DNA from 4 places in the Terrihabitans rhizophilus genome. Region 1 is predicted to be linked to each of the others. Evidence: predicted binding sites of a transcription regulator. Region 1 holds the regulator's gene; each other region holds the start of a gene.
The links. Region 1 encodes PhoB, which activates phosphate uptake and scavenging genes when phosphate is short. Its sites were predicted from a motif close to TGTCATNNANCTGTCAT; they were not measured.
Positions count from the first base shown of each region.

Region 2: SCD90_RS09080 (Na/Pi symporter) is a predicted target of PhoB. The motif match lies at 1,279-1,295, and genes of this name have one in related genera.
Region 3: SCD90_RS10385 (LbetaH domain-containing protein) is a predicted target of PhoB. The motif match lies at 4,023-4,039, and genes of this name have one in related genera.
Region 4: SCD90_RS02535 (alpha-D-ribose 1-methylphosphonate 5-triphosphate diphosphatase) is a predicted target of PhoB. The motif match lies at 2,898-2,914, and genes of this name have one in related genera.

Region 1 covers NZ_JAXAFJ010000001.1:17,542-23,046, forward strand. Annotated here, with positions in the region: gene SCD90_RS00095 (Hsp33 family molecular chaperone) at 1-279, opposite strand, end outside; gene argF (ornithine carbamoyltransferase) at 300-1,220, opposite strand; gene SCD90_RS00105 (aspartate aminotransferase family protein) at 1,232-2,440, opposite strand; gene SCD90_RS00110 (GcrA family cell cycle regulator) at 2,824-3,330, shown strand; gene phoB (phosphate regulon transcriptional regulator PhoB) at 3,396-4,097, opposite strand; gene phoU (phosphate signaling complex protein PhoU) at 4,100-4,819, opposite strand; gene SCD90_RS00125 (ATP-binding protein) at 4,890-5,505, opposite strand, start outside.
Region 2 covers NZ_JAXAFJ010000004.1:198,798-204,302, reverse strand. Annotated here, with positions in the region: gene SCD90_RS09085 (ABC transporter ATP-binding protein) at 1-1,022, opposite strand, end outside; gene SCD90_RS09080 (Na/Pi symporter) at 1,343-2,977, shown strand; gene SCD90_RS09075 (PP2C family protein-serine/threonine phosphatase) at 2,982-4,148, opposite strand; gene SCD90_RS09070 (response regulator) at 4,161-4,532, opposite strand; gene SCD90_RS09065 (response regulator) at 4,532-5,505, opposite strand, start outside.
Region 3 covers NZ_JAXAFJ010000005.1:173,140-178,644, reverse strand. Annotated here, with positions in the region: gene SCD90_RS10410 (alpha-D-ribose 1-methylphosphonate 5-phosphate C-P-lyase PhnJ) at 1-349, opposite strand, end outside; gene SCD90_RS10405 (carbon-phosphorus lyase complex subunit) at 346-1,446, opposite strand; gene phnH (phosphonate C-P lyase system protein PhnH) at 1,448-2,029, opposite strand; gene phnG (phosphonate C-P lyase system protein PhnG) at 2,032-2,487, opposite strand; gene phnF (phosphonate metabolism transcriptional regulator PhnF) at 2,555-3,301, shown strand; gene SCD90_RS10385 (LbetaH domain-containing protein) at 3,298-3,978, opposite strand; gene trhO (oxygen-dependent tRNA uridine(34) hydroxylase TrhO) at 4,081-4,839, shown strand; gene SCD90_RS10375 (SlyX family protein) at 4,832-5,050, shown strand; gene SCD90_RS10370 (SemiSWEET family sugar transporter) at 5,044-5,328, opposite strand; gene SCD90_RS10365 (SDR family NAD(P)-dependent oxidoreductase) at 5,333-5,505, opposite strand, start outside.
Region 4 covers NZ_JAXAFJ010000001.1:560,517-566,021, forward strand. Annotated here, with positions in the region: gene SCD90_RS02520 (DUF2141 domain-containing protein) at 1-348, shown strand, start outside; gene SCD90_RS02525 (RrF2 family transcriptional regulator) at 376-825, opposite strand; gene phnF (phosphonate metabolism transcriptional regulator PhnF) at 897-1,673, opposite strand; gene SCD90_RS02535 (alpha-D-ribose 1-methylphosphonate 5-triphosphate diphosphatase) at 1,679-2,845, opposite strand; gene SCD90_RS02540 (PhnD/SsuA/transferrin family substrate-binding protein) at 2,975-3,832, shown strand; gene SCD90_RS02545 (phosphonate ABC transporter ATP-binding protein) at 3,906-4,655, shown strand; gene phnE (phosphonate ABC transporter, permease protein PhnE) at 4,639-5,442, shown strand.

The DNA.
Region 1 (5,505 bases):
GGCGCGCATGCTGTCGGGGGCGCGGAAATCCACCACCACCATGTCCAGGGCGCCGTCGGTCTTTGTCTGAAGCTGGAAGCGGCCCTCGATCTTGAGAGACGTGCCAAGCAGCACGGTGAGGGCAACCGCTTCACCGAGGATCTTGGACACGGGCGCGGGATAATCATGCCGCGCCAGCACGGCATGAATGGTCGGCCCGAGGCGCACGACACGGCCGCGCACGTCGAGGCCTTCGACCTGGAATGGAAGAACGTTATCGTCGGGAATTTCAGAGATCATGTGATGTCTTGGCTCGGACGTCAGGCCCGGAGCGCGTCGAAACACCAGGCAAGGACGCCTTTCTGGGCGTGGAGACGATTTTCCGCTTCGTCGTATACGGCGGATTGCGGACCGTCGATGATCTCATCGGTGACTTCCTCGCCCCGATGAGCCGGCAGGCAATGCAGGAATATGGCATCGGCCTTCGCGGATTTCATCAGGTCGGCATTCACCTGGTACGGGCACAGCAGTTCGAGACGACGCTCGCGGTCGCTGTCGCCCATCGAAACCCAGGAATCCGTGATGACGCAATCGCTGCCGTCGACCGCCTCGCGAGGGTCGTTGGTAAGGCTGATCTGCGCGCCTTCTCGCCGGGCTGCAGCGAGCAGCACGTCCGCCGGAGCCAGTTCGGCAGGAGTGGCAATCTTCATGGCGAAGCCGAGCTTGGCCGAAGCGTGAACCCAGGACGCCAGCACATTGTTGCTGTCGCCGGTCCAGGCAATCGTCCTCCCCTCGATGGGACCAGAGCGCTCCTCAAAGGTCATGATGTCGGCCAGCACCTGGCAGGGGTGCGATTTCTTGGTCAGGCCGTTGATCACCGGCACGCCCGCATAGCGCGCCAGTTCGCTGACCAGATCGTGGCTCAAGGCGCGGATCATGATGGCGTCGACGAAGCGGGACAGCACGCGCGCGGTGTCGCAGATCGCCTCGCGCTCGCCGAGCTCGATCTCCTTGCCCGTCACCATGATGGGCGAGCCACCGAGATCGTTGATGCCGACCTCAAAGGACATGCGGGTGCGCAGCGACGGCTGCTCGAAGACGAGCGCGATGTTCTTGCCCGCGAGAATGCGGTCTTCCGCTGCCCCGCGACGCGCCTTCATGGCTTTGGCGGAGGCGAGGATGGCGCGCAGATCCGCGCCGGAAAGATCCGAAATGTCCAGGAAGTGCCGAACGGCGCTCACGTGAGATGATCCTATTCTGCTGCGCTGCGCCCCTGAGCGAGAGCGGTTTCGACTTCGGTGAGGGCTGCATCCAATGCGCCGATGGCGCTATCGATGTCCTCGGCGGTGATGGTGAGCGGCGGAAGAAGGCGCACCACATTGTCTCCCGCCGGCACTGTCAGCACATGCTGGCGCAGCAGCGCGCCCACCAGTTCGGCCGGCGGTACGTGGCAGCGCACGCCCAGCATCAGCCCCTCGCCCCGGATCTCGGCCACGACGCCGCGATGGCGGTCGGCAAGCTCGGCGAGCTTCTGCTTCAGGACCAAGCCCTTCTGCGCCACGTCGGCGAGGAAGCCATCCTCCAGCAGCACATCCATCACCGCGTTGCCGACGGCCATCGCGAGCGGATTGCCGCCGAAAGTGCTGCCGTGCGCGCCAGCTGTCATGCCGGCAGCGGCCCTGTCCGTGGCCAGGCACGCGCCGAGCGGGAAGCCGCCGCCGATGCCCTTGGCCAGGGTCATGATGTCCGGCTCGACGCCGGTTCCCTGATGGGCGAACAGGTGGCCTGTCCGGCCCATGCCGCTCTGCACCTCGTCGAAGATCAGCAGAAGATCGTTGGCGTCGCAGATCTCGCGCAGGAACCGCAGGAAGGACGGTGCCACCGGCTTGACGCCGCTCTCGCCCTGAATCGGCTCGATGATGATGGCCGCGGTTTCAGGGCCGATCGCGGCTTTCAGCTGCGCTTCGTTCCCGACATCCACATGATCGAAACCCTCGACCGCAGGACCGAAGCCCTCCAGATGCTTGGGGCTTCCGCCGGCCGCGATGGTGGCAAGCGTGCGGCCATGGAAGGCGCCGTTGAAGGCGATGACGCGCCAGCGCTCCGGCCGGCCGGACGCGCTCTGGAACTTGCGCGCCATCTTCAGCGCGGCCTCATTGGCCTCGGCGCCGGAATTCGCAAAAAACACCACGTCCGCAAAGCTGTTGGCGCACAGGCGCGAGGCCAGGCGTTCACCCTCGGGAATACGGTAGAGATTCGAGGTGTGCCACAGCTTCGCCGCCTGCTGCTGCAGGGCCTCGACAAGATGGGGATGTGCGTGGCCAAGCGCGTTGACAGCGATGCCCGCGCCGAAATCCAGATAGCGCTCGCCCGTGTCGGCCACGAGCCACGACCCCTCGCCTCGCTCGAAGGAGAGGTCCGTGCGTGCGAAGACGGGAAGAAGGGCGGAGCGGTCGGTCACAGGCAGCCTCCACAATGAGGTGTGGCCAGAAAAACGCAAAGGCGCCGCCTCGTGAAGGCAGCACCTCTGATACGGGAGATTTTAAGCCCCCCGGGAACGCTGTCAATTGCTGCTATCTCGCCGTAGCGCGTTGATTTCACTGAAGCCGGTTCAGCGTGCGGAGGAGTTTTCCCGGGGTTCATTGGGGAAAACGTCGCGTTCCCCTTTCGGACTCTTGCAGCCGAGTCAGCCCCTATAGTAGTTTAGATCTCGTTAAGCACGACATCTCGTGCACCTCGTATCAATCGAACACTACAAACAGTGTATCGGTTCCTGTGCTGGCATATAGCCGGGGGCCGCGCCGCTTGGATTCCGCCTGATGAAGGCGCTTAGGGAGTGACGCGATGAACTGGACAGAAGAGCGGGTTGAACTGCTGAAGAAACTCTGGGCGGACGGGCTGAGCGCCAGCCAGATCGCTGCAGAGCTTGGCGGCGGCGTCACCCGCAATGCCGTCATCGGCAAGGTTCACCGGCTCGGCCTGTCCGGCCGCGTCAAGGCCGTAGCCTCGGCTGCCCCGCGTCCGCGCAAGCCGCGGGCACCGTCCCATCCCTCCGCCACACTCTACCGGGTGCAGGGCAATGCAGCTCTCGCCGCTGTGCCGGCCCCGTCGGCTGAGGTCGATCGCATGCCGGAAGTGGCCGTGCGCCCCCGCCTCGAGGCCGTCTCGTGCGAGCGGGTCACCATCATGGATCTTCGCGAGTGCATGTGCCGCTGGCCGATCGGCGACCCCGGCCGCGACGACTTCCGCTTCTGCGGCACCCGCGCCGACCCGGCGACCCCGTATTGCAACTACCACTCCGCCATGGCCTACCAGCCCACAACGGATCGCCGCCGCCGCAACGCGGCCTGACATCCCCGTAACGAATGAAAATGGCCGCCCCAGAGGCGGCCTTTTTCATTGCATGCGCCGAGAGATCAGTTCGGGCGCGAGAACGTCTCGTCAAAGGAATAGCCGGAACCGCGCACGGTCCGGATCGGATCAGGACGACGACCCTTGTTGATCGACTTGCGCAGGCGGCCGACATGGACGTCCACGGTGCGCTCGTCGATGTAGACGTCGTGCCCCCACACACCGTCCAGCAATTGCTCGCGCGAGAAGACGCGGCCGGGCGTCTGCATCAGGAATTCGAGCAGGCGGAACTCGGTCGGCCCCAGATCCACCTCGCGGCCGGAGCGGCGGACGCGGCGCGTGTCGCGGTCGAGCTCGATATCGCCGGCCTTCAGCTGCGAGGCCACCTGCGCCGGGTTGGAGCGCCGCAGAAGGCTGCGGACGCGCGCCACCAGTTCCGGCACGGAGAACGGCTTCACCACGTAATCGTCGGCACCGGTGGCAAGGCCGCGCACGCGCTCGGCCTCCTCGCCACGCGCCGTCAGCATGATGATCGGCAGCAGTTCCGTTTCGGGCCGGGCGCGCAGGCGGCGGCACAGCTCGATGCCGGAAAGGCCGGGCAACATCCAGTCGAGGAGGAGCAGATCGGGCGCCCGCTCGCGAAGCCGGGTCTCGGCCTCGTCGCCGCGAGCGACGTTCTCGACCTCATAGCCTTCGGCTTCCAGATTGTAGCGGAGGAGCAGCGTCAGCGGCTCCTCGTCCTCCACAATCATCACACGTGCGACCATGATTACCGGCCTTCGGCGTAGGTCAGGGTGGTCATGCTCGTGAGGTCGCCCTTCGGACGCTCATCGGCCAGGACCTCGCCGTGAACCAGATAGTGGATCGTCTCGGCGATGTTGGTCGCGTGGTCGCCGATGCGCTCGATGTTCTTGGCGCAGAACAGGAGATGCGTGCAGAAGCCGATATTGCGCGGATCTTCCATCATATAGGTCAGCAGTTCGCGGAACAGCGAGGTGTAGATCGCGTCGATCTCGCCGTCCTGCCTCCAGACCTCCATGGCGCTCGCAGCATCGCGCCGCGAATAGGCGTCGAGAACGTCCTTCAGCTGCGAGATCACCAACTCGCTCATATGGTCGACACCACCCGCCAGCTTCGGCGGCTGCAACTGCCCTTCCAGCGCCATGACGCGCTTGGCGATGTTCTTCGCAAGGTCGCCGATGCGCTCCAGATCGTTGGAAACGCGCAGGGCGGCCACGATCTCGCGAAGGTCCACTGCCATGGGCTGGCGCCGGGCGATGGTGAGCACCGCCTTCTCCTCAACCTCATGCTGCAGGGCGTCGATCGCCTTGTCGGTGGCAATGACGCTCTGCGCCAGACCGACATCGCGGTCCAGAAGCGCAGTGATGGAATCTGCGACAAGCTTCTCCGAGAGACCGCCCATCTCCGCGATCATCTCGCTGAGCGACTTCAGGTCTTCGTCGAACTGCTTCGCGGTGTGATCGTTCATAGCGCCGCCAATCCTTCTCGTGGGGTCTCATAAGTTCCCAGGGTGACGGTTGAATGACAGCTTGCAAGCGTCATTCGTCTGCCACGCGCGCGCCTGTACGGCGCAACATCTTGGCCATGGGACGAGGCATAGAGGTTTCCAGCGCGACCGTGAAGCGCGCGCCCTCACCCGGGCTCTCGATGACGAGGCGTCCGCGATGGCGGGCAAGGATGTGCTTCACGATGGCGAGCCCCAGCCCCGTTCCGCCCTTGTCACGGCTCTTGCCCACATCGATCCGGTAGAAGCGCTCCGTCAGCCGGGGCACGTGCTCCGCAGGGATGCCAGGGCCGAAGTCACGTACGATGACCTGCGCCTCCTGCTTCGATCCCGGAGCTGGTTGACTGACCGTCACCTCCACGCGCCCGCCGGACTGGCCGTATTTGATGCCGTTCTCCACAAGGTTCTCGACGACACGGATCAACTCGTCGCGGTCTCCGGGAACCGTGACGGGTTCAGGCGGCATGTGAGGGATGAGTTGCACGCTGCGTTCGGCGGCCAGGGGGGACAAGCTGTCCAGCACCGTGCGCACCACCTCGACGAGGTCGATCGGGTCCACCGGGCGCATATGCTGTTTCTGTTCGATGCGTGACAGCGACAGAAGGTCATCGATCAGGCGCGACATGCGCCCGGCCTGGGCGCGCATGATC
Region 2 (5,505 bases), on a different contig from region 1:
GGATCTCCCGCCCGCCAGTGCGACGGGCCGGCGATCTCGGTGACAAAGCTTTGGCCGCCTTCGGCGCCGCTCAGCCGCACCGTCAGCACATCGGCGTCTCCGCGCGGTTCGCGGTAGGAGACGACGCCTGCAAAGGTGCCGGAGGTGCCCTCGGCATGCAGCCCGATATGCTCGGGCCTGACGCCGGCGACGATTTCGCCGCCCGATGCGCGGGCGAGCTTGTCCGCACGGTCGCGTTCCAGCATTGCCGACCAGCTGCGGCCCGCCAGCACGCCATGACCCTCGGACACGGCGGGAACAAGGTTCATGGGCGGCTCGCCGATGAAGTTGGCCACGAAGAGGTTGATGGGGTGCTCGTAGAGCTCTTGCGGCGCCCCCACCTGCTGCAGCACGCCATGGTTCATCACCGCGATGCGATCGGCCATGGCGATGGCTTCGGTCTGGTCATGCGTGACGAGGATTGACGTCACGCGGCGCAGCTTCTGGAGGCGCTTGATCTCGGCCCGGAGCTGCACCTTCTGGTCGGCATCGAGATGGGAGAGCGGCTCGTCGAAGAGGATCACCTCCGGATCGCGCACCAGGGCGCGGCCGATGGCAACGCGCTGCATGGCGCCGCCCGAGAGCCCGCGCACGTTCTGGTCCGCCATGCCCCGCAAGCCGAGGAGCTGCAGCACCTCGCCCACGCGCTCGGAAGCCGGCTGACCGGCCTGGCCGCGGACCTTCAGCGGGAACGCTACATTCTCCCAAACCGTCATCTGCGGGTATAGGCCGTAATCCTCGAACACCATGGCGATGTTGCGCTCGCCAGGCGAAAGCCGGGATACCGGGCGTTGACCGAAGTAGATCTCGCCGGCTGACACCGTCTCGATGCCGGCAGCCATCTTCAGCGTCGTGCTCTTGCCGCAGCCGGAAGGACCCAAAAGGGCCAGCATCTCGCCCTCGGCGCAGGAGAGATCAAGCGTCTCGACAGCACTGGTCGGCCCGTACTGCTTCGAGACAGAGACAAACGACAAAGACGCCACGCGTGCACTCCCCGCTTGGGGTGGCTCCTTCAAGTCTCGTGCCAAATCGTGCGGGAAGCGAATAACGCTTCGTTTCAGCCGGCCGCCTGAATTCTCTGCCGCAAATAGGAGCAGAGAGATTGAAGCGAGTGCATTCGATCACCAGTGCATTCTGTTGATGAGGCGCGCCGAGGACCGCCGGTACCGTCGCGGCAGCGGTCCGATCTGGTGAGGAGCATAGGGGCCGGGCCGGTCTCGCGCGTTAAGGGCAGGCGGCTGTCATCATGCCGTCGCGCTAACGTGCTGCTTCCTTTCTCGAGAGCCGCAGCTCGACAGGTAACATGGACATACTGACATCCATCCTGGGCGGGCTCGGGCTCTTCTTCATCGGCATCAAGGCGGTCAGCAGCAATCTCCAGCAGCTTGCGGGGCGGCGGGCGCGGAACGCCATCAACCGGCTGACAGCACGGCCGCTTGCACCCGTCCTCCTGGGCGTGCTGCTGGGCGCGCTGACGCAAAGCACCAATGCCGTCACCGTCATCGCCACCAGCATGCTGGGCTCCGGCCTGCTGACCATGCGGCGCGCCGTGCCGGTCGTCGCATGGTCGAATGTCGGCACCTCGGGGCTCGTCCTGCTTGCCGCGATCGATATGAGGGTGGCGGCGCTCTGGCTGCTGGGCCTGACCGGGTTTGCCGGTTATTTCGGCTGGGACAAGGGCGGCAAATGGCGGCCCGCGCTCAACGCGCTGGTCGGGCTCGGCCTGCTGTTCCTCGGCCTCACCATCGTGAAAGCCGGCGCGGCGCCCATGCGCGATGTCGCCGCAGTGCGCGATGTGCTGTCGCTTGCCAATGGTGCGCTGATCCCGCCTCTCGCGCTCGGCGTGCTGGTGACGCTCGTCGCGCAATCCTCCTCGACGGTGTCGATCCTCGCGATCACCTTCGCGGCCGCGCAGCTCATCACCTATGACCAGACGGTCATGATCGTCTATGGCGCGTCGCTCGGCTCGGGGCTGTCGGTGCTGCTGCTTGCGCGCAGCTTCTCCGGCAGCCCCCGGCAGCTCGTCCTGTTCCAGGCGCTGTTCAAGTGCCTGGGCACGATGCTGTTCCTGCTGCTCTACGTCATCGAACACGCCATGGATGTGCCGCTCGTCCTGGCCCTGTGCGATCTCCTTGCCGCCGATCCGTCGCGAAAGGTCGGCTGGCTGTTCCTGATGCTGCAGCTCTGCACGGCACTGGCCCTGACGCCGTTCACCGGCATCCTGCTGGGCCTGATCGCCCGCTTCTCGCCTCCCAGTGCAAGCGAGGACCTGTCGCGTCCCGCCTTCATCAACGAGCAGGCCCAGCAGGATGCGCCGACGGCGCTCGACCTTGCCGAGCGCGAGCAGGAGCGGCTCATCGCGCGGTTTCCGGCCATGCTGGAAGGCGTCATCGACGGGGGCGGGACCGGCGACGTGCCACGACCCGTTTTGTCGGGTTCGAGCGAGCATCTCGAACGCGAGATCGCGGAATTCCTGAAGGCGCTGATGGAAGCCGGACTTGAGCGCGAGACGCTGGACCACGCCGTCGGCCTCAATGCCCGCAACGTGCTGCTGACTGGATTGCGCGAAACGGTCGATGAGTTCGCGACCACGCTGGAAAGCGTGCAGGGCCGGATGGATGCTCCGCCCCTGATCAGCGGGCTTGCCGAAGCGCTGCACACCTTGCTGTGGCAGATGGAGGAAGCCACCCGCTCCCGTGACACGGACGACATCGCCATGCTGCTCGACCTGACCCGTGACCGGGGTGAGATGATGCAGGCGCTGCGCAGCCGGGCGGTGGCGCAGGATGCGGGGCTTGCCTATGACCTGCACGACGCCGTGTTCCGCGCTTCGGCGCTGTTCGAGCGCGCAGTTTGGCTCCTCCGGCGCCTGGCGTTTCAGGTGCAGCAAGCGCCGGGCGCCGATCTGGAAGTGGAAAGCCCGGCCGTGACGGCCTAGCTTTTCAGGAAGGCAGGGTCAGCAGGATCGCGGCCACGTCGTCATAGGCGGGCTGTTCTCCCTCATGCACCCGGACGAGATCGGCCAAGTTGCCCAGTGGGTCGGCCGCCGCATCATCCAGGGCCGCCAGAAAGCAGGCAACCGGCTCCTCGCCGAACTGCACGTCCGCGCGATCGACGGCCTCGGTGATTCCGTCGGTGACGACGAGGAGGCGCGTTCCACGGGCGAGAGGGACACGTTCGGAGCGGTACAGGGCTCCCTCCATCGCACCCAATGGCAGGCCGCAGCGCGCGGTCAGCCGCTCCACGGTCCCGTCGGCCGCGCGCAGGAAGGGTGGCACATGCCCGGCGCAGACATAAGCAAGCTCACCCTCGGCGGGATCGAAGCTCCCGAGGAAGAACGTCACGAACATGTTGGAGGCGTTGCGGGCGGAGAGGCTCTCATTGACCAATGTTGCCGCCTGCTCGGGCCTTGCGAACAGCGCATCGGCATCGGGACGGGTGGAGAGACCGCGAAGAAGGGCGTGCGTTCGCGCCATGACGAGGGCGGAACCCGCGCCCTTGTCCGACACATCTCCCAGTACCAGCACCACCCGCCCTTCGCCGACGACGAACCAGTCCACCAGATCGCCGCCGACTTCACGGGCGGGCTCCAGCAGCACGTCGACCCGAAGCGGCACATCCCTCAACTCGCCGCAAAACGGAGCAGGCACGAGGGCGAGCTGGAGGTCGCGCGCTTCGTTCAACTCCATCCGCTTGCGTTCCAGTTCGGCACGGGTCTGGTCGCGAAGCTGCTTCTTTTCGATGGTGGCTGTCACCCGCGCCTTCAGCAGAACCGGGTTGAAAGGCTTGAAGACGAAATCCTCGGCACCGAGTTCGAGGCAGCGCACCACGGGCTCAATCTCGTTGAGGGCCGAGATGACCACGACCGGAAGGTCGGACCTGCCCTGCCGCTTCAGTTCCTCCAGCACCCCGAAGCCGTCGAGCTCCGGCATCATGATGTCCAGCAGCACCAGATCGAAGCCCCGGCGCGCGATGGCGTCCAGCGCCTCCACCCCGTTCTCCGCCTGCTCGATCTGCTCGATCCCCAGCCGCCGGAGCCGCCGGATCAGGATGTCCCGGTTGTCGGCGACGTCGTCCACGACGAGCACGACTGCATCTTTGATCGCCACCGTGCGCTCCGCTCAGGCCAGGGACGGCAGCAAAGCGGTGATCTTGCCCAGGAGGCGCGGCAGTTCGACGGGCTTGGTGTCGAACTCGTCGCATCCGGCGGCCAGCGCCTGCGCGCGGTCCTGCTCCATCGCGTGCGCGGTCAGCGCGATCACGGGGATGCCGGCGGTCTCCGGATCGGCCTTCACGCGTCGCGTGGCCTCCCAGCCGTCGAGGACAGGTAGGCTCATATCCATGAGGATGAGGTCGGGCTTCGCGGATTTGGCGAGGTCCACGCCTTCCTGCCCGTTCACCGCCAGCACGACATCGAAGCCGTTGCGGATGAGGCGCCGCGACAGCATGTCCCGGTTCATCTCATTGTCTTCGACCAGCAGGATCCTCGGCATCAGCGTGCTCCCGTGCGGGCGATGGCGGACAAGGCTGAGCCCAGGGTCGCGATGGGCTGGGCGGCCTTGCTCAGGATCAGCAGCGTGTTGCGCGCGAGGAAGGCCCGTTCCTCGTCGGTGAGGTCCTTCGCCGTCAGCACGATCACCGGCAGGTCCGCCAGTTCGGTCCTGCCGCGCACCCGCTGCAGGAAGTCCATGCCGTCCATCACAGGCATCATCAGGTCGAGCAAAACGAGGGATGGCGCGGGATTGGCGGCGAGCCAGTCAAGCGCCTCCGCGCCGTTCTGCGCCTCCGCCACCTCGACGCCGCACTCCTCAATGGTCTTGCGCATCAAGGCTCGCACGTCGGCGTCGTCGTCCACCACGAGGACCAGGCCGCCTTCATTGTCCGGCGCGAATTTCCGAATCAGGTCGACGAGGCGGCGGCGATCGATCGGCTTCGTCATGTATTCGGATGCGCCGAGGGAGAACCCCAGGTTCCGGTCGTCCACTATCGTCAGCATGATGACGGGGATGGACGCCAGATCGGGATCGGATTTCATGAGACCGAGCAGGGACCACCCGTCGATCTTCGGCATCATCACGTCCAGCGTCACCACGTCCGGCGGATCGGCGCGCATGATGTCGAGCGCTTCGTTGCCGTCGCGGGCGTGGCGAAGGCTGTAGCCCTCCTTGCCGAGGGTCGCCGCGAGAACGTCGTGGACCGCCGGATCATCGTCGACGATCAGCACCTTGATCGAGCCATCACCTCCTCCGAGCACGCCGGGCGCGGGAGCGGGGATGGCTTCGGCTGACTGGAACGTGTTTTCCGTCTCGGCGGGCAGGCGGATGGTGAAGGTGGAGCCGAGGCCGAGCGTGCTGGACACGCCGATGCTGCCGCCCAGCATGGTGCAGAAATGCCGGGTGATGGTCAGGCCGAGGCCGGTGCCCCCGAAGTTGCGCGTGGTGGACGAGTCTGCCTGCGTGAAGGCCT
Region 3 (5,505 bases), on a different contig from region 1:
GCTCGGGAACGCGGTGGCGGGTCTGGATAATGCTGGCATCGGCGGTGTGCGTGGTGGTGCGCACGCCGGCCGTCTTCGCGAAGAACTTGCGGATCGACACCGCGTTCGTCGTGTCGTCGGAGCCCTGGTCGATGACCTTCAACACATCATCGGGGCCGAGAATGGCTGCGGTCACCTGCACGCCACCCGTGCCCCAGCCATAGGGCATGGGCATTTCGCGGCTGGCGAACGGCACCTGATAGCCGGGGATCGCGATGGCCTTCAGGATGGCGCGGCGGATCATCCTTTTGGTCTGCTCATCGAGATAGGCGAAGTTGTAGCCGTCCTGTGTGGTCACGGGGGTGCTCATTCCGCTGCCTCCCTCTCCGGCTGCGGCGCACGCCGGGCCTCATGTTCCGCGCGAAGCTGCCGGACGAGATCGAGCTCGGCCTGGAAGTCTACGTAATGCGGCAGCTTCAGGTGCTCCACGAAGCCGGTCGCCTGAAGGTTGTCGCAATGCGACAGCACGAACTCCGCGTCCTGTGCAGGCGAGACGACATCCTCGCCAAGTTCCCGGGCCCGCAAGGCACGATCCACCAGCGCCATGGCCATCGCCTTGCGCTCGCCGCGCCCGAAGGCGAGCCCGTAACCGCGGGTGAACTGCGGCGGCGCATCGGACGTGCCGGCGAACTGAGTCACCAGTTCGCACTCCGTCAGCGCGACATCACCCAGCGGCACCGCGAAACCGAGCTCTTCGGGCGTGAACTCGATCTCGACCTCCCCCACCCGGATTTCGCCGGTGAACGGGTGCGTGCGGCCATAGCCGCGTTGCGTGGAATAGCCGAGCGCCAGTACGAAGCCCTCGTCGCCACGCGCAAGAGCCTGCAGGCGCAGGTCGCGGCCTGCCGGGAAGTCCAGCGGCTCGCGGGTGAGATCGGCGACGGGCATCCCGCTGTCCTGCGGCACGGCCTCGATCAGCCCTTCATGGTCGAGCAGGTTCATCACATGCGGCATTGCCTCATCGCGGGCGTCCGCCTGCAGCACGGGGGGCACATCGCCGCCGGCCGCCAGCGCGAAGTCCACGAGGCGGTGCGTGTAGTCGAAGGTCGGCCCGAGCACCTGCCCGCCCGGCAGGTCCTTGAAGATGGCGGAGACGCGGCGGGAGGCGCGCATCCTGTCGGTCTCCATCGGCTCTGAGGCTCCGAAGCGGGGCAGCGTGGTGCGGAAGGCGCGGACGAGGAACACCGCCTCGATGAGATCGCCGCGCGCCTGCTTCAGGGCGAGCGCCGCGAGATCGGGATCGTACAGCGAGCCCTCGGTCATCACGCGATCCACCAGCAGGGTCATCTGCTCGCGGATCTGCTCCACAGAAAGGTCCGGAATGGACAGGTTGCCTCGCCGGTCTTCCGCCAGAAGCGCGTGGGCGTTCTCGATGGCGGCCTCGCCGCCTTTAACCGCGACATACATGTCAGCGCCTTTCGATCTGAACGGAACGGGGCAGGCCCGCGACGCAGCCCGCGCCCGCCAGCAGGACATCCACCCCGCAGGGGGCGAGTTGGCGGTTCTCAGCCCATCGGGCGATGAAGTCTGAGGGCAGCGGACTCGCGGAGAGCGTGGCCTGCTCGCGGATGCCCGGCCCGCTCAGCACGAGGTCTCCTGAGGCCGCCAGATCGTGCACGGCGAGGAGGAGGGTCGCCGAACGGTCGGGATAGGCCGAGCTTCCCTGCGCGAAGGCGCTGAACGCGGGGCAGGACTCCGCATCGAGGACCAGCGCGAACGCCGCGTCAGCCGGGTCGGAGACCGCTGGCGCGCCCGTGTGGAAGCGCAGGAACGCCACGACGTCAGGGGTCGCCAGCGGCGCATCCATCCAGAACGGCGTCTCATGGTCGAACAGGGTCAGCGCGAGCGCCGCGAGTTCGGCGGGAAGCGGGGCTGGCGGGATGAGGCTGGGCTCCAGCGCCTGCAGCGTGCCCGGCTGGGCCAGCGCGTTCATGGCTGCCCGGAAGGCTCGCTGCGCGTCAAAGACGGGATTGGCAAAACCGCTTTGCATGATCAGTCCTCCCCTCGTGCGAGCGTGAAGAAATCGACGCGCGTGGCAGCAACCTTGCGCTGACGAATTTCCCGGTCCTCGCGGATGCGAACAGCGATCGGATGGAGTGCGGCATCGACATCGCCCCTCTTGTCCGTCTGCCAGAGAGCGTCGAGCACTGCGGCGGCGCGGGCTTTCTGCTTGTCGCGGCCCAGCAGGTAAGACACGCCGACCTCGCCGCTTGGCAGGCGCACCGCAGCGCGCGTCACCGTCACCTCGCCGGCGTTGAAAGGAGCGCCGGTTCCACCGATCCGGCCACGCGCCATGACGAGCCCGAGTTCCGAGGGACGCAGATCCTCGATCCCCTCTCCGGGAGCAAGGACCCGTAGCGCCTCGACGAGTTCGGCTGCGGTGGCGCGGGCATAGATGCCCATCGCCGTTTGCCGTGCCGTCTGGTGTCTCTTAAGATCGTCGTTCATAGATTCTTTTCGCAACATGTTGTCTATTCGTATAGACAACTCGGCACAGAAGGCCAGTGAACTTTTCATGACGGCTGCTCAGGGAAGACTGGACCCGCTCGTGCGGGGCGGCGGCATGGCGGCATGGCGGCAGATCGCCGACGCCATCGAGTCCGACATCGTCTCGGGCCGCCTGGCTGCGGGCAGCCGCACCCCGCCGGAAATGCAGCTGGCCGAGCGCTTCGGCGTCAACCGTCACACCGTGCGCCGCGCCCTCACCCATCTCGCGCAGAGCGGCCTTGTCCGCTCCGCGCAGGGCAAGGGCACCTTTGTCGAGCCGCGCCCCCTCGCCTATCCGCTCGGCGAGAAAACCCGCTTCTCCGAGGTGATGGCGAAGGCCGGCAAGGAGGCGCGCGGAGAACTCCTGTTCGCCCAGCACATTTCCGCCAATGCGGAAGCAGCCGAGGCGCTGGCGGTCGAGATCGGCGCGCCCGTGCTGGAAATGCACACGGTGAACCGCGCTGACGGCGTGGCGCTGTCGCTCTCCCGCACCTGGCTGCCCCTGCCGCGCTTCAGCGGGTTGGACCAGTTGTTTGCCCGCAAGGGTTCGCTGACCAAGGCCTATTCCAAGCTCGGCGTGGACGATTACCGCCGTCTCTCGACCCGGATCTCGGCACGGCCTGCGGAGCCGGAGGAAGCCACGGCGCTTGCCATTCCGCCCGGCAAGACCCTGCTCGTCGTCAAAAGCGTGAACGTGGATCCGGCGGGCGTGCGCATACAGGCAACGCAATCGCGCTTCGTGGCCGACCGTGTGGAGCTTGTCGTCGAGCGCTAGATTGCCCTCACGCGGCGGGGTGCACCGTCATAGGCGCGCGCAAAGGCGGACGCGTCCATGCTCCTGAAGTCCGCCATCGCCGCCGTCAGTTCCTCATGCGTCCAGTCCCACCAGCGCACGCGCATGAGGGCAGCTTCTGTCTCCTCGTCCACGCGGCGCTTGATGACGCGGGCCGGCGATCCGACCACGATGCTGTAGGGCGGCACGTCCTTGGTGACGACGGCACCCGAACCCACCACCGAACCCGTGCCGATATTGACGCCCGACATGATAATCGCGGCATGGCCGATCCAAACATCAGGGCCGATGACCACACGGGCCTTGCGGCGCCACTCGAAGATCTCCTCGTCGTCCGGCCCCATATGGTGGCAGCGGCTGCGATAGGTGAAGTGGTGCATGGTCGCCCGCCACATCGGATGATTGGTCGGGTTGATGCGGACATTGGTGGCGATGTTGCAGAACTTGCCGATGTCGGCGTTGAAGATCTGCACATTCGGCGTGGCATAGGCGTAGTCGAGGAAGTCGCTGTCGGTGATCTCGCAACCCTTGGCGATGGAGGTCCAGCGGCCGACGCGGGTGCGCAGCACGGTCGCCGAGGGATGGATGACGGGCTCCTCGCCAAGGCCCTTCTCATCGTACCAGGGAGCCTCCGGCTCACCCTGATTGATCTCGATCATCTCAGTCCTCCGTCCATCAGCGAACCGCTGCATCCGGCAAAGCCATGACACCCGCGTGACGCATCTCGCCAGTCTCGCCCCACGCTGCTAGAGAGCGGCCCCATGACCCTGAAGGTTGCCGCCCTCTACCAGTTCGTCTCCCTGCCGGACCTCGCCGAACTCCGGCAGCCGCTTCTCGACCTCTGCACAGGCCTGGGCATCCGCGGCACGCTGTTGCTGGCGCCCGAAGGCATCAACGGCACCGTCGCCGGAGAGCCGGAGGCGGTGGACACGCTCATGTCCGAGCTCCGTCATGGCGCGCTGTTCGGCGGCCGGCTGGACAATCTGGAACTGAAGTTCTCAGCCGCGCGCGACATGCCGTTCGGGCGCATGAAGGTACGCCTGAAGCGCGAGATCGTCACGCTGAAGCAGCCTCGCGTGGACCCCACCCAGACAGTCGGCACCTATGTTGATCCGGGAGACTGGAACGCGCTGGTGGCTGATCCGGACGTCGTCGTCATCGATACCCGCAACGCCTTCGAAGTTGCTCTCGGCACGATGCGGGGAGCCATGGACCCCGGAACCGCGCGCTTCAGCGACTTCCCCGATTTCGTGTCCCGCACACTCGATCCCGCGCGCGATCGCCGGGTCGCCATGTTTTGCACGGGCGGCATCCGTTGCGAGAAGGCGAGCTCCTACTTGCTGTCGCAGGGGTTTAGCGAAGTGTACCACCTGAAGGGCGGCATCCTGCGCTATCTGGAGGATGTTCCGCCCGAGCAGAGCCTCTGGCAGGGCGAATGCTTCGTGTTCGACGAGCGTGAGGCGCTGGGGCACGGCCTCTCGCTTCGAGAGCCCATGGAGGATGAGAGCGGCCATGACTGATGACCCGCAGCAGGCATCGCGCCTCGAGGCGCTCGAGATCCGTGTCGCCTATCAGGACCAGACGATCGAGGACCTGAACGAGGTCGTAGCCTCTCAGTGGAAGGAGATCGAGCGCCTGTCTCGTGAGTTCGAGCGCCTGGCCGAACGGCTGCAGCGCGCCGAGGAAGCCGCGGGCTCCGAGGAGCCCGAGCCGCCGCCGCCGCACTACTGAGCAGGCTGCGCCTGTGCCGTCTTCTCCTTGAAGGTGAGCTTGAAGACGGCGAGGGTCGCGAACAGCGCGACCCCGACGCTGTTCGACGTGATGATGATGAGATCGCCTTTCAGCACGCCATAGACCGCCCACGCCGACAGCCCGGTCATCTGGATGACGAGCATCCGCAGGCTGAGGTCGCCGCTGGAGCGCGTGCGCCAGCATTTCACCACCTGCGGAATGCTCGCGGCGGTCGTCACCACCGCCGCGAACAGGCCGACAAAGGACTCCAGATCCATCGTTCTACTCGGCGGACCCGGGTTCGGCCATCTTGCGGTGCTGCGCGGCCAGGATGCTGGAAGGCGTGATGTTCGCGAGCGTGGTTTGGATCTTGTTCTTCCATCCGGCCACCACGTCGCCGTCGCCGTTCATCATGGCCTTGAAGCCCACGCGTGCCACCATGCCGGGATCGTCCT
Region 4 (5,505 bases), 540 kb from region 1:
CATTTCAGCAAGATCCCTGCCGGGAAATACGCGTTCGTCGCCACGCAAGACATTAATGAGAGCGGAGAAAACGAGCGGAACATGCTGGGAATGCCCAAGGAGCCCTTTGCCGTCGGCAGCCCCGAGACCAGCCTGATGCCGCCTCCCACGCATGAAACCATCGCATCCGAGATCGTCGAGGGGCGCAGCAATGTCGTCCGCATGACCCTGCGGACGATGACAGGCAGCCAGAAGAAAAAGGGCGTGCCGGTCAAGACGGTCGAAGAAGTTCCGTTGATCCCGGTCGATGCGTCCGCCGTGCCGCTTCCGGTCGCCGGCGGCAAGAAGCAGCCGGCGCCTGTGCGATGACGTTGCCTTAGCGCCCTCCGGGGCGCCCTAGATCTCGTAGACGAACTCATCCATGGGATTGCGGCCGAAGCGCTCCATCTCGGCCAGGGTGCGCTTGTCCAGCACCTGCGCCAAAGCCTCACGCGCTTCAAGCATGAGCAGCCGCACCTTGCACTCGTCCTCGCTGACGCAATCCTGGCAGCGCGAGTAGAAGTTGCGGCTGACGCAGGGCACGGCCGCGAGTGGGCCATCGAGCGTGCGGATGATGTCGCCGACGATGATCTGGTCGGACGGACGCGCAAGCATGTAGCCGCCGCCGCGCCCGGGCTTGCTGGTCAGGAATTTGGCCTGCCGCAATTCATTGAGGATCGCGTCGAGAAACTTCTTGGGAATGCCGTGCCTGGCGGCGATGTCGGCGATCAGCGCGGGCTTGCCCTGCGGCATGCCCGCGAGATGGGCCATGGCCTTGAGGCCGTATTTTGCTTTGGCTGTCAGCATCGCTTCCTACGCAGCTAATGGATGGACCGCCGCGAGACAAGCTCCTTCCCGAATTGCGGGGCAGGCGCTGGCTAGAAGATGAAATTGACCGAGGTCAGCAGCCAGCAGCCACGCGCCCATTCCACCCGCGCTCCATCCCCGTTCTCGTTGATCGAGCTCGTCCGGAACACAGGCGTGCCGGGCGAGAGCTGCAGCAGCGCCGCCTCCTCGGCCGTTGCGAAGCCGCCGCTGATGAGCGTTTCGAGGCGCCTGTATTTCTGAACGCCGTGGGCGAGATACGCATCGGTGACGGACTGACGCCGCAGGTAAGCGGGCTCGAAATTCGGCAGCAGCCGGGCCGGAAACAGCTTCGTGCTGGTGTAGATCGGTTGCCCGTCGGCGCAGCGCAGCCGTGAAAGGCGGATGACCGCCGTGCCGGGTTCGATGCAGAGCTGCCGGGCAATCTCGAGGTCGGCCGGCTCCTCGGCAAGGTGCAGCGTGCGCGTGGTCAGCACCTTGCCGTCGGCCTTGAGGCTTTCGGAAAAGCGGCTTCCATCCCGCACCATCAGCGTGGAGGGAAGGCTTCGCACGAAGACGCCCACGCCCTTGCGTGAGGTCAGGTGCCCTTCCTGCTGCAATTGCAGGAAGGCACGGCGCAGGGTGACGCGGGTGACGCCAAGTTTCTCAGCGATATGCACTTCGCCCGGAAGCTGCGCGCCGGGTTGCAGGTAGCCATTATCGATCAGCGTCAGCACGTAGTCGTAGATCTGCTGCCAGATCGGCGCGTCCGCCCGAGGGCGAAACACAAGGCCCTCGAAGCCGGAGATTGCGCCGCCGCCCGTGGGCTGCAGCCGGGTGCTCTTGTTCACGACCTCTACTCCGCAGCTGCGGCGAAAGCGCCGCCCGTCTGCTCGACCAGTGAACGCCGAGCATACACGATCTGGCCTGCGACCATTGTGAGGACGACCTGCGGATGCGCCGGATCGGATGCATCGACCAGCAGCAAATCGGCGCGGCGGCCGGGCTCCAGCACGCCCCGATCCGTCAATCCCGCCGCTTCCGCGGGATTGCGAGACACCAATGGCCAGGCCTCGGCCAACCCGCCGGGCATCTCCGCCGCCAGCTTGAAGGCCGCGTGCAGAGGCGAAGGATAATGGTAATCGCTGGTCAGCACGGTGCAGAGGCCCTGCCGCACGGCCTGCGTGGCATCCAGCGCGCCATTGTGGCTGCCGCCGCGCACCACATTCGGTGCGCCGAGGATGACGTGTTCGCCGGCACTGCGCGCCTCCGCCGCCGTCTCCAGGTTCATCGGGAACTCCGAGGAGGTTGCGCCCAGCGCGCGAAAACGCTGCCGTTCCTCGGGCGAGCATTCGTCATGGGCGAGCAGCACATTGCCCCGTTCGGTCGCGCGAGCGGCCATGGTCGCAACCGCGGCATCCACTTCCTCGCGGCGGCTCCAGACGCGCTCGAGCAGGGCCATGTAGTCCTCGCGGGACAGGCCGGACCGCTCTGCCATCTGCCCGATCTTGCGGGCGATATGGCCCTTCAGGACCGAGCCGGTCGTATGATCGTTGAAGGCCAGGATGGGCCGTGGCTCGGCATCGAGCCAGCCCGTCACCTCCTCCATCGCATCCAGCGCGAACGTCTCCCAGCGGATGTGGAGGCGCGTGTCGCAACCCAGCCGGGGGCGCAGGCGCGTCAGTTCTTCCAGCAGCCGCCGAGCCGCCTCGACGGAGCGCAGCCCCGGCTCCCAGGACACCGTCACGCCATGGAAGGCGGTGGTGATGCCGTTGGCCAGCATCTGCCGATCGGTGTCCAGCAGGGCCATGGCCGTGTCGAAGCGCACGCCCGGCCGGGGCATGATCTGGCGCTCGAAAGCATCCCCATGCACGTCCACGATCCCCGGCAGCACCGACAAACCGGCGGCATCGATCACCGATGCGGCGATGTCCTGCACGTCCGCTGCTACCTGCGCACCGGTGATCGCGATGTCGCGCTGTTGTCCGTCAGCGCCCACCGCGCCCCTGATGATCCAGCTCATGCATGCCCCCTCTTACGTTGTGGTCCTCAGGGGGCTCCTTAAGCCCGGCTGATGTCACGCACGCGTCACTTGCTGTCTATACAGAAAAGCAGGTCACAAGGTTCCTGTCTATACAGCAAAGGCTGACAGATGATCCGCACACTCGCTTCGGCGCTCGCCATTTCGCTCACCATGCTCCTTCCCGCCGCAGCCGAGCCCGTGCGGTTCGCCGTGACCGACGTGGAAGGCCTCGAAGCTCTCCAGCAGGAGTTCGGCGGCTTCCAGAAGTCGCTCCGGGAGATCACCGGCCTCGACATCCAGCTCATCCCCGTCAGCTCGCGCACCGCGGCCGTCGAAGCGATGAACTCGGGGCAGGTGGAACTGGTCCTCACCGGCCCGGCCGAATACGTCATCATGAAAGAGCTGAGCCAGCCGCGCATCGTGGTGGCCTGGCAGCGCCCGGACTACTTCGCTCAGATCGCCGTGCTGGCGAACGGGCCGATCAAGTCGCTGGACGACATGAAGGGCAAGAAGATCGCCTTCGGCTCCGTGGGCTCGACCTCGCAGCATCTCGGACCGGCGCAGGCCCTGGCCGATCACGGCCTGAACTATGACAAGGACTACCAGTCCGTCATCATCTCCCGGAACGTTGCCGCCGAGGCCCTCATCCGCGGCGACATCGCCGCCATCGGACTGAACTTCGGCCACCTCAACTCGATCCGCGCCGCGTTCCCCGATGCGGGCTTCACCGTGCTGGCCCGCGGCCGCGACCTGCCCAACGACATCCTCGTTGCCCGCAAGGACATCCCCGAAGAGGTCTTCACCAAGGTGCGCGACGCCTTCGTGAAGCATGGCCCGGACCTGATGAAGTCCGTGCTGACGGGCGACGACAACAAGAAGTTCAAGGGCGGCGTGTTCCTGACCGACATCAAGGACAGCGACTACGACTATGTCCGCTCGATGTACCGCACCATCGGCGTCGACACCTTCAACAAGTTCATGGACTGACGCGACCCGCCGGGCGGCGGCAAATCTGCCCGGCACCGCGCCTTCGGACCCATTCGCGAGACCGCACCGGCACATGCAAGACATCATCCGCACACGCGACCTCGCGAAGAGCTACGCCAATGGCCATCCCGTTTTCAGCGGGGTGGCAATCGACATTCGCTCCGACGAGCGCGTCGCACTGATCGGTTCCAACGGGGCAGGCAAGTCCACGCTGCTGAAATGCCTGATCGGCCTGCTGCCCTCCAGCACGGGCGAAATCGCCACGCTTGGCGAGACCTTCACCGCCACCCCCACGGCCGCGCAGCTCAACCGCCTGCGGCGTCAGATCGGCTTCGTGTTCCAGAACCACGGGCTGGTGAGCCGCCAGTCGGTGCTCACCAATGTCATCCAGGGCAAGCTCGGGCTTCCCGGCAGCTGGCGCGCATGGCATCATTCCACCGCCCGCCGCCAGTGGCGCGAGGAGGCGATGGATGTGCTCTCGGAGGTGCGGCTGGCTGACAAGGCCGCCTCGCGCGCCGACCAGCTGTCCGGCGGCCAAGCTCAGCGCGTTGCCATCGCCCGCGCCCTGATCCGCAAGCCCAAGCTCCTCATCGCCGACGAGCCCGCCGCCAGCCTCGACCCGGCGACGGGTCGCGACGTCATGCAGATCTTCTCCGATCTGGCGCACGAGCACGGCATCACGCTGGTCTACACCACGCACGATATGGACCACGCGCTGAACTATTCAGACCGCGTCATCGCGCTGAAATCCGGCGGGGTGTTCTTCGACCAGCCCACCTCAACGCTCACGCGGGACGATCTGCGCCATGTCTTCCATAGCTGAGCGCCTGCCGCCCTCGCGGCTGCCCCGCATCTCGCCGATCACCTTCACGCTGACGGTGGCGGCGGTGGCGCTCGTCATCGCCAGCATCGGCGAAGTTGCGCCCACGCCGGCACAGCTCGTCGACGGCGCACCTCGCATGGGCAACCTGCTCTCGCGCATGCTCCCGCCGAGCACTGATCCGGCCTTCCTCAGCCGCATGGGCTGGCGCATCGTCGAGACCTTCCAGATCGCACTGGTCGGCACCGTGTTCGGCGTCCTTCTCAGCCTGCCCTTCGCATGGATGTCCGCCAAGGGCATCACCCCCATCGGGCCCTTCCGGCACCTCTTCAAGGCCACCATCTCGCTGTTCCGCACCGTGCCCGATCTTGTCTGGGCGCTGCTCTTCGTCTCCACCCTCGGTCTCGGCGCGGTGGCCGGCACGATGACCATCGTGGTCGACACCATCGGCTTTTGCGGGCGGTTCTTCGGCGAGGCGATGGAGAACGCCGACAAGAAGTCCCAGGAGGCCCTGCGAGCCATCGGAGCCAGCCGGTTCTCTGTCCTGCTCGGCGCCGTCGTCCCTGACGCCATGCCGTCCATGATCAACACCAGCCTGTTCGCACTGGAAAAAGCGGTGCGATCCTCTGTGGTGCTCGGACTTGTCGGTGCGGGCGGCATCGGGCAGGAACTGAAGGTCGCGTTCGACCTGTTCCAGTACCGCAATGCCTCGGCCATCATCCTGGCCATCTTCCTGATCGTACTGGCGATGGAATTCGTTTCGGATCGCTTACGCGCGCGGTTCCAGTAGCCCTCTGCTCCGGCGCCCTGCGGGCCGGCTAGTTCAGTAAACAAATTGTCGCGCGCCTGGGAT